3 regions of the Limnobacter sp. G6BE5S genome follow, and region 3 is predicted to be linked to each of the others. Evidence: predicted binding sites of a transcription regulator. Region 3 holds the regulator's gene; each other region holds the start of a gene.
The links. Region 3 encodes sigma-54, which starts transcription at its own class of promoters, with help from an activator protein. Its sites were predicted from a motif close to TGGCANGNAANCTGCTTT; they were not measured.
Positions count from the first base shown of each region.

Region 1: a site for sigma-54 is predicted at 1,821-1,838, ahead of prpB (methylisocitrate lyase). Genes of this name have one in related genera too.
Region 2: a site for sigma-54 is predicted at 1,901-1,918, ahead of glnA (type I glutamate--ammonia ligase). Genes of this name have one in related genera too.

Region 1 covers NZ_JBZFLM010000002.1:147,465-152,307, reverse strand. Annotated here, with positions in the region: gene prpR (propionate catabolism operon regulatory protein PrpR) at 77-1,672, opposite strand; gene prpB (methylisocitrate lyase) at 1,867-2,748, shown strand; gene prpC (bifunctional 2-methylcitrate synthase/citrate synthase) at 2,807-3,970, shown strand; gene acnD (Fe/S-dependent 2-methylisocitrate dehydratase AcnD) at 3,973-4,843, shown strand, end outside.
Region 2 covers NZ_JBZFLM010000004.1:123,170-128,012, forward strand. Annotated here, with positions in the region: gene ACVL1J_RS08525 (molybdopterin molybdotransferase MoeA) at 1-132, shown strand, start outside; gene moaD (molybdopterin converting factor subunit 1) at 129-386, shown strand; gene moaE (molybdopterin synthase catalytic subunit MoaE) at 388-855, shown strand; gene ACVL1J_RS08540 (fluoride efflux transporter FluC) at 852-1,235, shown strand; gene ACVL1J_RS08545 (rhodanese-like domain-containing protein) at 1,252-1,722, opposite strand; gene glnA (type I glutamate--ammonia ligase) at 2,059-3,471, shown strand; gene ACVL1J_RS08555 (DUF4124 domain-containing protein) at 3,649-4,176, shown strand; gene glnL (nitrogen regulation protein NR(II)) at 4,182-4,843, shown strand, end outside.
Region 3 covers NZ_JBZFLM010000001.1:126,815-131,657, forward strand. Annotated here, with positions in the region: gene ACVL1J_RS00595 (KdsC family phosphatase) at 1-471, shown strand, start outside; gene lptC (LPS export ABC transporter periplasmic protein LptC) at 468-1,055, shown strand; gene lptA (lipopolysaccharide transport periplasmic protein LptA) at 1,052-1,633, shown strand; gene lptB (LPS export ABC transporter ATP-binding protein) at 1,630-2,385, shown strand; gene ACVL1J_RS00615 (RNA polymerase factor sigma-54) at 2,398-3,918, shown strand; gene hpf (ribosome hibernation-promoting factor, HPF/YfiA family) at 3,959-4,288, shown strand; gene ACVL1J_RS00625 (PTS sugar transporter subunit IIA) at 4,399-4,843, shown strand, end outside.

The sequences.
Region 1 (4,843 bases), on a different contig from region 3:
TAAAAAAAGATAGCACAAAAAACTTTAAGGAACTAGAAGATCTATATTTTCGGCAAGTCGACCAGTGAAATGTGCGTTAGTTACCTAAACGCCACACGGTTGATCTGCTTATGCCCAATCCTGTTGCCACTTTATTCACTTGACCTCCAGCTAACGCCAAGGCTTTTCGAACGATAGTCGCCCGTTCCTGCTTGGGTGCCCTGCTATAAGCCAAGGCCAGCGCATTCATATTGTCGAAAGATTCTGAAGGCATATCGGGCAATGTCGGTATTGATATCGGGGTCGGGGTCGGGGTCGCGGTGATCAAGTCCGGAAACCAGGCTCGCCAGGATGAAAGATCACTTTCTTGAAGCATTAACACGGCGGCCCTGCGGCACACATTTTTTAACTGCCGAATATTGCCCGGCCAAGGCAAAGTTTGAAGTACGGGCAACGCTGCGTTTAAAAACTCATCAAATCTTGATTTGCTGACCCGCACAGGGGTGGTTCGCAGAAAGTAACCTGCCAATTCGCCAATGTCCTCGGTGCGCTCACGCAGCGGTGGGATCTGGATCAACATTTCATTCAAGCGGAAATACAAGTCTTCACGAAAGCGCCCTTCTTCAACAGCTTGCTGCAAGTTTACATTGCTGGCAGCCAGCAGCCTGAAATCGACTTTTCGCGAAGAGGCTGAACCGATTCGGCGTACTGTGCCATCTTCCAGAATACGCAACAAGCGGGTTTGAAAGGCCAGCGGCATGTCGCCAATTTCATCGAGAAACACGGTGCCGCCTTGCGCGCTTTCAAACATGCCGGCACGCCCACCTTTCACGGCCCCTGAAAACGCGCCCTCCTCATAACCAAACAGCTCGCTTTCCAGCAGGCTTTCAGTGAGCGATGCGCAGTTAATGGCCACAAAAGGCTTGCCCGCCCGGGGGCTGGCAGTGTGAATGGATTGGGCCACCAGTTCTTTGCCCACCCCTGTTTCACCTTGAATAAGAACAGAAAAATCAATGCTGCCACACAAGCGAATGGTGCTTCGAAGCCTTTGCACGGCTGCGCTGCTGCCAATCAAATCCTGTTCGGTGTGAAAGGTATAGGCCTGGCTATTGCGCCGCACACCGCCAGTGGCTTTGGCGCTGGCCAAACGAGTGGCCTCATCAAAGGCCTTGACCACCCCTTGGCGAGAATAAATCAGAATGGCATCCATACCCATTTCCTGGGCAATTTCAGTCACCAGGCCAGACCCAACCACCACCTGAACGCCGAGTTGTGCCAGTTCGCGCACAGCGCGGCGGGCGTCTTCGGGGGTTCGATAGGTGCGTGTACTGAGGGGAACATCAAAGGCTCGGGCAAACTGCTCCAGTTCGTCGAAGGAATGTTCATAGCTGACCAAACCGACTGCCGAAGACGCTTTTCTGGCTGAGGCCAAGGCTTGCATCACATCAAAACCATCGGTACGAATAATGACCAAGGGCGCTTCGAGCTGATTCTGAAGGAAGGCTGCATTTGAACCAGCCGCAATAAACACGTCGGCCGTGTCGGTGTAATAGCGATTTCGGGCGTAGGCCAAAGCGTCTTCATAGGCTTTGGGCACCAGTTCAATATTGGCTGAACTGGTGTAATCGCGCGCAATTTCGCGCAATGTGCCTGCCAGGGCACTGATGCTGAACACCACGATTCTGGGTTTCATTTAAAACACCTTCTTTACCATTTGAAACATATTTGCGTTTCATCTTACACAAAAGTGTTTCAAATGAATAGGCAAATTTTCACAATATTGATTAGATTAATCTCTTAAACAATTGTTAAAAAAAGATATTTTTTATTTTTATTGAAACTGGCACGAACCCTGCACCACAAAAAACATACAACAAGGAGAACACCATGACTCAAAATTCAGCTGGCGCCCGTTTTCGTCAGGCCGTAAAAGAAGAACAACCGTTGCAAGTAATCGGCGCGATCAACGCCAACCACGCCTTGCTGGCCAAACGTGCTGGTTTCAAAGCCATTTACCTGAGTGGTGGTGGTGTGGCGGCTGGGTCGCTCGGCCTGCCCGACCTTGGCATTTCAGGCCTGGATGATGTGTTGACCGACGTGCGCCGCATTACTGATGTGTGCGACACCCCACTGCTGGTCGACGTCGACACTGGTTTTGGATCATCGGCCTTCAACATTGCCCGTACCACCAAGGCAATGATGAAAGCTGGCGCAGCAGCCATGCACATTGAAGACCAAGTGGGCGCCAAGCGCTGTGGCCACCGCCCAGGCAAAGCCATTGTGACCCAGGCTGAAATGGTTGATCGCATCAAAGCGGCAGTGGATGCTCGCGGTTCAGATGATTTTGTGATCATGGCCCGCACTGATGCGCTGGCCGTGGAAGGTTTGCAGTCAGCAATCGACCGGGCCTGCGCTTGCGTTGAAGCCGGTGCCGACATGATTTTCCCCGAAGCCATGACTGAACTGAGCATGTACCGACAGTTTGTCGACGCCGTGAAAGTGCCCGTGCTGGCCAATATCACTGAGTTTGGTTCTACACCCCTGTTTACCACCGAAGAATTGAAAGGTGTGGGCGTGGGCTTGGTGCTGTACCCCTTGAGCGCTTTCCGCGCGATGAACAAAGCCGCACAGAATGTGTATGAGGCTGTTCGCCGCGACGGCACGCAAAAGAATGTTTTAGACACCATGCAAACTCGCATGGAGCTGTATGACAGCATTGGCTACCACGATTTTGAGCAGAAACTGGACGCCTTATTTAAGCAGAAATAACTTTAATAAAACACAATAAACAATTGTTATAAAACATTTAATTTGACAGGAGACAGCAATGTCTGAGCAACAAACAACAACAACCCCTGGCTTCAAGCCGAAGAAATCTGTAGCCCTTTCCGGTACCGCCGCTGGCAACACTGCCCTGTGTACGGTTGGCCGCACAGGTAACGATTTGGCTTACCGCGGTTACGACATTCTGGACCTGGCCACCACCACCGAATTCGAAGAAATTGCTTACCTGCTGGTGCATGGCAAACTGCCTACAACAGCTGAACTGGCTGGCTACAAACTGAAACTGAAAGCCTTGCGTGGTATTCCTGCAGGCGTGAAACAGGCTTTGGAAGCCCTGCCCCCTTCAGCACACCCCATGGACGTGATGCGCACAGGTGTTTCCGTGCTGGGCTGCCTGCAACCCGAGAAAGACGACCACAACCACCCTGGTGCGCGTGACATTGCCGACAAGCTGATGGCTTCGCTGGGTTCAATGTTGCTGTACTGGTACCACTACAGCCACAACGGCAAGCGCATTGAAGTAGAAACCGACGATGATTCAATCGGCGGCCACTTCCTGCACCTGCTGCACGGCGAAAAACCGCGCGACAGCTGGGTTAGCGCCATGCACACCTCACTGATTCTGTACGCAGAGCACGAATTCAATGCCTCTACCTTCACCAGCCGCGTGGTGGCGGGTACAGGATCGGATATGTATTCCGCCATTTGTGGCGGCATTGGTGCCCTGCGTGGCCCCAAGCACGGTGGCGCCAACGAGGTGGCCTTCGAAATCCAGAAGCGCTACGACAATCCAGATGAAGCCGAGGCCGACATTCGCGCCCGTGTTGAACGCAAAGAAGTGGTGATTGGTTTTGGTCACCCGGTGTACACCGTGAGCGACCCCCGCAACGTGGTGATCAAGAAAGTGGCAGAGGATTTGTCCAAAGAACAGAACAACATGAAGATGTACAACATCGCCGAACGCCTGGAAAGCACAATGTGGGAAATCAAAAAAATGTTCCCGAACCTGGACTGGTTCAGCGCGGTGAGCTACCACATGATGGGCGTGCCCACTGCCATGTTCACCCCGCTGTTTGTAATTGCCCGCACTTCCGGCTGGAGCGCCCACGTAATTGAACAACGCATTGACGGCAAGATCATTCGCCCAAGCGCCAATTACACGGGCCCGGAAGACCAGAAATTTGTAGCCATCAAGGATCGCAAATAAGCATGAACACACAATTCAGAAAGAACCTGCCCGGCACCCAGCTTGATTTCTTCGACACCCAGGCGGCTGTTGATGCGATCGAGCCTGGTGCTTGGGACAAACTGCCCTACACCAGCAAGGTGTTGGCCGAGCAACTGGTGCGCCGCTGTGAACCCAGCGCACTCACCGAGAGCCTAAAACAATTCATTTACCGCAAGCGCGACCTGGACTTTCCCTGGTACCCTGCGCGCGTGGTGTGCCACGACATTCTGGGCCAAACGGCTTTGGTGGACTTGGCTGGCCTGCGCAATGCGATTGCCGACCAAGGTGGCGACCCATCCCTGGTCAACCCGGTGGTGCCCACGCAATTGATTGTGGACCATTCACTGGCTGTGGAATGTGGTGGATTTGATCCCGATGCATTTCAGAAAAACCGCGACATCGAAGAACGCCGCAACGAAGACCGTTTCCACTTCATCAACTGGACCAAAACCGCATTCAAGAATGTGGACGTGATTCCAGCGGGCAACGGCATCATGCACCAGATCAATCTGGAAAAAATGTCGCCGGTGGTGCAGGTTCGCGAAGGCGTTGCTTTCCCCGACACCTGTGTGGGCACGGACAGCCACACGCCACACGTGGATGCGCTGGGCGTGATCTCGATTGGCGTGGGTGGTCTTGAAGCAGAAACCGTGATGCTGGGCCGTGCGTCGATGATGCGCCTGCCCGACATCGTGGGTGTGGAACTGACTGGCAAGCGCCAGCCCGGCATTACCGCCACCGACATCGTGCTGGAACTGACCGCATTTTTGCGCAAGGAACGCGTGGTGGGTGCTTACCTGGAGTTTTTCGGTGAAGGCGCGAATAGCCTGAGCATCGGCGACCGCGCCACGA
Region 2 (4,843 bases), on a different contig from region 3:
TTTGCGAATCAAAGCTCGGGCGTGTTGACTTCGCTGGCCAGCTCCAGCGGTTTGATCAGATTGGCCAAAGGGCAGCAAGTTGAGCCGGGCGGCTGGGTTGATTACGTGTCGTATCAGGATTTGATGAAATGAAAGTAAAAGTGCGGTTTTTTGCGAGCCTGAAAGAATATGTTGGGCGCGACGGTCTGGAGATCAACGCGATATTTTCACCTGCAACCGTGGCAGGTTTGCGTGCCTATTTGTGTGCCGAGTATCCAGATTTCGCCAGGGCCATTTCAGAAGTGGGGCGTGTGCGTGCTGCTGTAAACCAGGACATGGCCGATGATGAAACCCCCGTGGCTGAGCACGCAGAGGTCGCCTTTTTCCCGCCGGTTACAGGGGGTTGAAATGAAGCGCTCCAAGGTCTTGGTTCAAGAGGCAGATTTTGATGTGGCCGAGGAAATTCGCTGGCTTCGGCAAGGTTTGCCCGAAATTGGTGCAGTGGCAAGCTTTATTGGCACCGTGCGCGACATCAACGACAACAGCAAAGTTCAGGCAATGACCCTTGAGCATTACCCGGGCATGACGGAAAAGGCACTTGAAAACATTTTGAAGGTGGCTGATGCACGGTTCGAAATTACATCAGCCATGATTATTCACCGAGTAGGGTCACTGTATCCTGAGGATCAGATCGTGTTTGCCGCAGCCACCAGCGAACACCGGCAGCAGGCTTTTTTGGCCTGTGAGTTCATCATGGATTACCTGAAAACAGAAGCGCCCTTCTGGAAAAAGGAAGACACGCCTGACGGTGCGCGTTGGGTGTCCGCACGCGACAGCGACGATTCCGCCAAAACACGTTGGGAGCAGGCTCAGTGAGTGCGCTGAACGCCTTGGCAGTGTTTGTGGGCGCAGGCTTGGGTGGAGTAGGGCGTTATGGCCTGGGGTTGGTATTGATCCAACCCGCCTGGTTACCTTTTCAAATCGGGACCTTGGCGGCCAACCTGGCGGGCGGCTTTGTCGCCGGTATTTTGTTCTCGGTTTTGGGACCCGTGTGGCTAAAAGCCAACCCTGTGGGTTTGTTTCTCATGACTGGGGTATTGGGTGGGTTGACCACTTTCTCTGCTTTCACAGCCGAAGGCGCTAATTTGTTGCTCGACAAGCCTGTACTGGCCTTGGGGCATGCCGCAGTGCATGTGCTGGGCTGTTTGGCAGCGTTTTTTGTGGCTGGCAGGTTGTTTGGCCTTTTCGGGCAATAATGCCCATATTGCGGCGTTAATGTTGCTCCCAGGGCAGCCCATGAAAACGCCATCCATTTGTACTCGAACGCTGGTGAAAGTCGTTCTTGTCACCCTCAAATCCTTCCAGAACATTGATTGCAAATTCAAAACCATGCTTGGCAGCCAATGTGGCGGCATGGTGTGAGCGAGCACCGCTTCTGCAAATAAAAAGTACCGGTTGATGCTTTTCAACCCGCGCTTCAATTTGAGCAATAAAGTCTGGGTTGCGTATTCCGTCGGGATAATTGTTCCACTCCACGTGAAATGAGCGGTCCTCTGAAAAACTCACTTGCCCAACCCAATCCAGTTCTGCGTCTGTTCGCACATCAATCAGCACGGCATTTTCATCGGTATTGAGTAACGCCCAGGCTTCTTGGGGGGTCAGCGCGCCCAAATAGCCCAGCCCCTTTTCAGACGCGTACTGTTTGGCCAGGTCAATCAATTGTTGTGAGGTGGATGGTGGCATCAAGATGTTGTTCGCAAATGGCATTATCAATGAGTGTATTGTAATACAAGCATGCGATCGATTAGACAAAATACTAATTTGCACCGTTGTGGTGCGTTTTGCACTGTAATGGTGCAAATCAGATTGGATGGATTCAAAGTGACCTGCGTGAAGCCTTGATTTGGTGTTGCCTGCGACTTGGTATGAACTTTGCTTTACCCCTCCACGTTGAAGATTGAATTCGTGCTGAGCGTCATATATAGCTGTATCGAACGTGCTATTGTTTCGCTTAAATCAAAGAGTTCAACCCAGAATTTTTTTAGATCACTATCCACCTCACGTACCAGGAGATTTTCAATGGCGACCGCCCAAGATGTAATGAAGATGGTTGCGGAAAACGAAGTGAAGTTTATTGACTTCCGCTTCACCGACACCAAAGGCAAAGAACAGCACGTGTCTGTGCCAGTTAAGATGTTTGACGAAGACAAGTTCGAGTCTGGCCATGCATTCGATGGCTCTTCCATCGCTGGCTGGAAAGGCATTGAAGCCTCTGACATGCTATTGGTGCCCGATGCTGACACTGCTCGCATGGACCCGTTCCGCGAAGAGCCCACACTGATTTTGACTTGCGATGTAATCGAGCCAACCGATGGCAAGGGTTACGACCGCGACCCACGCTCCATCGCGCGCCGTGCTGAAGCTTATCTGAAGTCCTCTGGCCTGGGCGACACGGCCTACTTCGGTCCAGAACCCGAATTCTTTATTTTCGACAGCATCACCTGGGGTGATGAAATGTCTGGCTGTTTCTTCAAGATCAAATCAGAAGAAGCTGCATGGTCTACCAGCATCGATTACGAGCACGGTAACCTGGGTCATCGCCCAACAGTAAAAGGCGGCTATTTCCCTGTGTCCCCAACTGATTCTTTCCAGGACATTCGTTCGGAAATGTGTCTGTTGCTGGAACAGCAAGGCGTACCCGTTGAAGTGCACCACCACGAAGTGGCTGGCGCAGGCCAGAACGAAATCGGCACCATGTTCTCCACGCTGACCAAGCGCGCTGACTGGACTCAAATTTTGAAGTACACCGTATGGAACGTGGCCGCCAGCTATGGCAAAACAGCCACATTCATGCCCAAGCCAATGTGGGGCGACAACGGTTCCGGTATGCACGTTCACCAGTCGATCTGGAAAGACGGCGTGAACCTGTTTGCTGGTAACGGTTACGCAGGTTTGTCTGATTTCGCCCTGTACTACATCGGCGGTATCATCAAGCACGCACGTGCCCTGAACGCGATCACCAACCCATCTACAAACTCGTACAAGCGTTTGGTGCCTCATTACGAAGCGCCGGTAAAACTGGCTTACTCTGCCAAGAACCGTTCTGCTTCTATCCGCATTCCACACGTGTCCAACCCCAAGGGTCGCCGCATTGAAGCGCGCTTCCCGGATCCAATGGCCAACCCATACCTGGCGTTTTCTGCCTTGTTGATGGCTGGTCTGGACGGCATTCAGAACAAGATTCACCCCGGTGAAGCCTCAACCAAAAACCTGTATGACTTGCCTCCAGAAGAAGACGCATTGGTACCAACCGTGTGTTCCAGCCTGGAACAGGCATTGGAAGCCCTGCAGGCTGACCACGAGTTCCTGACTCGTGGTGGCGTGTTCAGCAAGGAAATGATTGATTCATACATTGCCTTGAAAATGGAAGAAGTTCAGCGCTTGCGCATGAGCCCACACCCAGCTGAATACGACATGTACTACGGCCTGTAATTCAGACTGTACGCATTAGTCCGATGTGAAAATGGCCCTGCAAAGGGCCATTTTTGTTTTGAACAGTTTGTAAAGGTCTTCCCCCGTCTGGTATCAGCACTCGCCTTCAATGGGGAGGGGCTTCCGAAGGGGATCGAGTATCATGAAAGTCGTCCGGAATTTTTTAGAGATGCAACCATGGTGAAGTCGAGCGTCATCCAACATTTATTTTTTGCCTTGGTGCTGGGGGTTTTTGTTGTACCCAAGGCGCAAGCCAAAGGCACCGAAATGTTTGTGTGTACAGGCGCAGACGGTGTTCGAACCTATCAAAACTCGGATGGTGGTGCCGGCTGTGTGCCTTTGAACCTGAATCCGATTACTGTGGTGCCTTCTCCCCGTTCAGCCTCAAAAAGCAACGGAATGTCCGGGCCTTCCTCCACCGGTGGTTCTGGAAGGCGAGCCACGGCTGCTTACGACAACCGTTCAGCCTCTGATTTCAATGCGAAAGACGATCGAATGAAAATTATGCAAGAAGAGTTGCGCATTGAAGAAAGCAAGTTGAAGTCTTTGCAAGACGAATACAAAAACGGCCAGCCTGATCGCTTGGGCAGTGAGAAAAATTACCAAAAATATTTGGACCGTGTTTCACGACTTGAGCAGGAAATCATGGTGACCAATGACAATATTGAAATTCTTAAAACAGAATTGATCCGTCTTTCAAAATAGCTGTTTTGAATGCCGCCGGGTCACCCGAGGACGAAGTGAAAAAAGAACGGTTTCAAGGCCTTGAATTGTTGGCCACTGCGGTGGTGGTAAGTAACCCGGAAGGCGTGGTGTTGTACGCCAATCTGTCTGCCGAAACTTTGCTTGAAGTGTCACGGCGAAGCCTGGATGGGCAGTCACTGGCCGCGTGGTTCGTCGAGGCCAATGCGTTTCGGGAGTTTCTCAACAAATCCCTGATAGATCCCTTTGGTGTCAAGCGGCAGGTGTTTGAACTGATTCGTCCAAGCGGTACCTCAGAGCATGTGCACGTGACTCTTTCATGTCCCGATGGTGCCAACGGCGTCACCGTTATCGAGCTGCGTGAAATTGAACAGCAGCTCAAAGTAGATCGCGAAGCCAGAATGATGGACCAGTCGCTTGCGAACAAAGAGCTGATTCGCAACCTGGCCCATGAAATCAAGAATCCTTTGGGAGGTATTCGCGGCGCTGCGCAGTTGCTTGAAATTGAGCTGCCTTCACCCGAGCTAAAAGAGTACACGCAGGTGGTGATCAAGGAATCAGATCGCCTGCAAACCCTGGTTGATCGTCTGCTGGCCCCGCACCGCAAACCTCACATTGTCTCGATGATGAATATTCACGAGGTGTGCGAGCGTGTCCGTTCTGTGATTTT
Region 3 (4,843 bases):
GATGTTGATGGCACGTTGACTGACGGTGGCCTGTATTTTGGCAACGAAGGCGAAGTCATGAAGCGCTTCAGCGTATTCGACGGTCAAGGACTTCGGCTGCTGATGGACCACGGCATCAAAGTGATCTGGATCACGGCGCGCTCCAGCGCCATTGTCGAGAAACGTGCAAAAGACCTCGGCATCTACCAGTTGGTCCAAGGTTGCAAAACCAAACTGCAAGCCTATGATGACATTCGCCAATTGCTGGGGCTGGAATGGAATGAATGCGGTTTTTTCGGCGACGACTGGCCCGATTATCCAGTGCTTCAACAGGTTGCCTTGGCAGCAAGTACCCAACACTCCCCGGCCGCCATGAAAACTACAGCCAACTGGATCAACACACGCCCACCCGGTGACGGCGCAGCACGCGAGCTGTGTGATTTTATTCTGAGTCACCAGCCTGGCTACCAGAACCCTTGGGAAGCAACGTGAAACCCGTCAGTGCTTTTTTCAATCTGATTTCGCAGTTCATACCGCTGCTGTTAACGTTCGCGTTGGCAGCTACGTCGTATTGGTTTGCAATTCAGTCCGAGCTCAGCCTGTTCAGTGTCAGTGGCAAAAACGACCCCACCAGCAGCGACTATTACCTGCGCAACTTCTCGGTGCAAAGCCATGACTTGGCCGAGAACAAGTATTCAATTATTCGCAGCAAATCTGCAGAGCACATTCCACAAGGCAATGTGTGGAACATCACCGAGCCGGAGCTTGAACAATTTGAAGCGGGTAACGGCATGGTCAAGGGCAATGCCCGGAAAGGCGTGTACCTGCTCGATACGGATGAAATTTACCTCCGGGAGGATGTGGTAGTGACCAGCCAAGACGAAGGGCTTGTGACCACCATGAAGTCTGAAGAAATACGAATCGACAACATCACCAACGAAATTTCCACCGACAAGAATGTATTGGTAACCCGGCCTGGCCAAAGGTTTGAGGCACAGGGTGCAACATTGAACAACGACACAGGCGAATTGATAGCGCAAGGCTCGGTCAAATTTCGCATAGAGGCAAAACGATGAAATGCTCCAACTGGATTTCCATGGCACTGGCAGCACAGGCACTGGCTTTCGGGGTCAGCGTGCACGCACTGGAAGCTGACAAACGGCAACCTACCACCATCGACGCCAACCAGATGACGTACAACGAAAAGTCGAACGTGAACGTGTTTACAGGCAATGTGTTACTAACGCGCGGAAGCCTTGTGATTCGCGGCGACAAACTCACGTTGACTGAACGCAGCGACGGCACCCAATTCGCCACAGTGGAAGGAAAACCCGCCCGCTTCAAACAACAACGCGACTCTGAACGCCCCAATGAAGTCTTGCTGATCAACGGCACTGGCAACACGATTGAATTTGACGGCGACAAATCGATTGTTACGCTGACCGGCGCAGCCAGCATTCAGAAAAGCACCAATGGTCAGCTGACTGAATCAATTTCCGGCACCAAAATTACTTATGAACAGAACACCGAATTTTTGAATGTGGTGGGCTCGCCCAACAGCAGCGGATCCTCTCGCGTGCAGGCAGTCATCAAGCCGAAAACCCAAGCGCCTGCACCAGCGCCCGAACCAGCGCCAAAAGGGGGCAGCAAGTGAGTAACACCCCCGCTCAAACCTTGACTGGTCAGGGCCGACTTCAGGCACTCAGCCTGCGCAAGGCCTACCGCAGCAAGCGTGTAATTGAAGATGTCTCACTGCATGTGGACACCGGTGAAGTGGTTGGCTTGCTGGGCCCCAATGGTGCTGGCAAAACCACCTGCTTTTACATGATCGTGGGCCTGGTCAGCGCCGACGAAGGCAATATCTGCCTCGAAGGCCGTGACATCACGCTTCAACCCATTCATGAACGTGCGCGTGCGGGCCTGTCCTATCTTCCCCAAGAGGCTTCCGTATTTCGCAAGTTGACGGTGGAAGAAAACATTCGCGCTGTACTGGAAATTAATCCGCCCAAAGACAAAACGGTGGACCAAGCGGTTGAAGACTTGCTCAACGACCTGCAAATTTCACACATTCGCACCTCGCTGGCCGCCTCACTTTCAGGTGGCGAACGCCGCCGCCTGGAAATTGCGCGCGCATTGGGCAGCCAACCCCGCTTTATTTTGCTGGATGAGCCTTTCGCAGGCGTAGACCCAATCGCCGTACTGGAAATTCAACGCATTGTGGCCTTTCTGAAATCGAAAGGAATTGGCGTGTTGATCACCGACCACAACGTGCGCGAAACGCTGGGCATTTGCGATCGTGCTTACATTATCAGTGCAGGTCGAGTATTGGCCTCGGGTAGTCCGGAACAAATTGTGAAGAACGACGATGTACGCCGCGTGTATCTCGGCGAACACTTCCGGATGTAAAGCTGAGCCCCCATGAAACAATCCCTTCAGCTTAAAGTTTCCCAAAATCTCACGCTCACGCCGCAGCTTCAGCAATCCATTCGATTGCTGCAACTGTCCACACTCGAACTGCAGCAGGAAATTCAACAGGCACTGGCCGAAAACCCGCTACTCGAGCTGGCCGATGAAGAGGCTGTTGAAGGCGAACGTACACTCAGCCTGGACAGCAGCAATGGCGAATTGCACGAGCCACAGGGCGACAGCTTCGAAGCCGAACCGGACCCACGCAAAGCCAGTGAGCCCGTCAGCGATCAACAAGCTGAACAAGACAACCAAAGCGAAGAAATTGTTCAACGCGAGACCATCGACTCCATTCAGGACAACTGGGAAGGTGACTGGCGCGACAACAGCGGCGCAGGTGCCGATGGCGACGAAGAAAAACCCGGCCTTCAACTGGCTGCGCCCGACAGCAGCCTGCACCAACACCTCATCGACCAGCTGCGCATGACGCAGGCCAGCGAACGCGACAAAAACCTGGTGCTGTGGCTGATCGACTACCTTAGCGACGATGGCTACCTGACCGTTGAACTTGAAGACCTGTGGGAAACCTTGCAGGACGAACCCGACCTGGAGTTTGAAGAACTGAGCGCGGCACTGCGCCTGCTGCAAAGCTTCGACCCACCCGGCGTGGGCGCACGCAATGCGGCAGAGTGCCTGTTGCTGCAACTGGCCCAGCGCCGGGACATTACTTGCCAAACAAACCTGTACGGCAACTGCCAACACATTATCCGCGACCATTTGAGTTTGCTCGCCCAGCGTGACTTCACCAAACTGAAGAAAGCCCTGAATGTCGACGAAGACACTTTAAAGATCTGCCATCAAATAATCCGCTCGCTAGAACCTTTTCCCGGCGCGCGCTTTCGGCGCATTGACGACGATCATGTGGTGCCCGATGTCATTGTTAAAAAACTCAGTGGACAATGGCATGTGCAGCTCAACCCCGATGTAATGCCCAAAATTCGAATCAATGAAATGTACGCCTCGATCCTGAGGTCTCACCGTGGTCAAAGCGCACAACTCAGCGCGCAACTTCAAGAGGCCCGGTGGCTCTTAAAAAACGTTCAACAGCGATTTGACACTATTTTACGGGTGAGCCAAGCGATCGTAGAACGACAAATCGGCTACTTCAATCATGGCGAAATCGCAATGCAACCCTTGGTTCTGCGGGAAATTGCTGATTTACTGGGACTGCATGAATCGACCGTGTCAAGGGTTACCACGCAAAAATATATGTTGACGCCCTATGGGTTGGTTGAGCTAAAGTATTTCTTCGGAAGTCATGTTTCCACCGATTCAGGTGGGCAAGCTTCCAGCACGGCCATCCGTGCACTCATCAAGCAACTGATTTCTGCGGAGGACGCCAAGCAGCCGATATCTGACAGCCAAATCGCCGACCTACTCGGTCAACAGGGCATCGTGGTCGCAAGACGCACGGTCGCTAAATACCGGGAATCACTGAAAATACCCCCGGTGAACATGCGTAAGTCGCTTTAAAGTTAAAGCTTCCCCCCGCAGCAACGAAAGGAGATACCTTATGAACTTGAACATCAATGGTCATCATCTGGAAGTTACCCCAGCTATTCGAAATTATGTAATTGAAAAACTGGACCGGGTGAAAAGGCATTTTGATCACGTCATTGATGCATCGGTGACCATCTCGGTGGTCAAGCTGGTTCAAAGGGCAGATGTTACGCTGCACGTTCGCGGCAAAGACATACACGCTGAATCAAGTCATGAAAACCTCTACGCAGCCATTGATGCGCTGGCCGACAAACTCGATCGCCAGGTATTGCGGCACAAAGACAAACTTACCAATCACAATCACACGCCCATAAAACACCAAGTGGTAGAAGAAGCTGAATAAACCACTGTAATTTCAGGGAAATTCAAAAGGCGGACTTCAATCCGCCTTTTGTGTTTTTATGGCGTATAATCGGCCCCACGATTAGAAGCGGGTCTCAGGAATCAACAGCGATGAACTTGATCGCAAATCTACTTCCACCATCCAACATATTGTTGGACACACAGGTCACCAGCAAAAAGCGCGTGTTTGAACAGGCCGGACTGGTCTTTGAAAACAACCAGGGCATTGCACGGTCCAAGGTGTTCGACAGTCTTTTTGCGCGTGAGCGTTTGGGCTCCACTGGCCTTGGCCAGCAGGTGGCGGTGCCGCATGGCCGCATCAAAGGCCTGCGCGAACCCATCGCCAGCCTTGTGCGTGTGCAAGATCCCATTCCGTTTGATGCCCCTGACGGCCAACCCGTCAAGCTACTCATGTTTTTGCTGGTGCCTGAAAGCGCAAACCAGCATCATCTGGATATACTGTCAGAACTGGCTCAAATGCTGTCTGACAAGGATTTCCGTGAGAAACTCATGACAGAATCCGATCCTGGTGCCACTCACCAATTGATCGCCAACT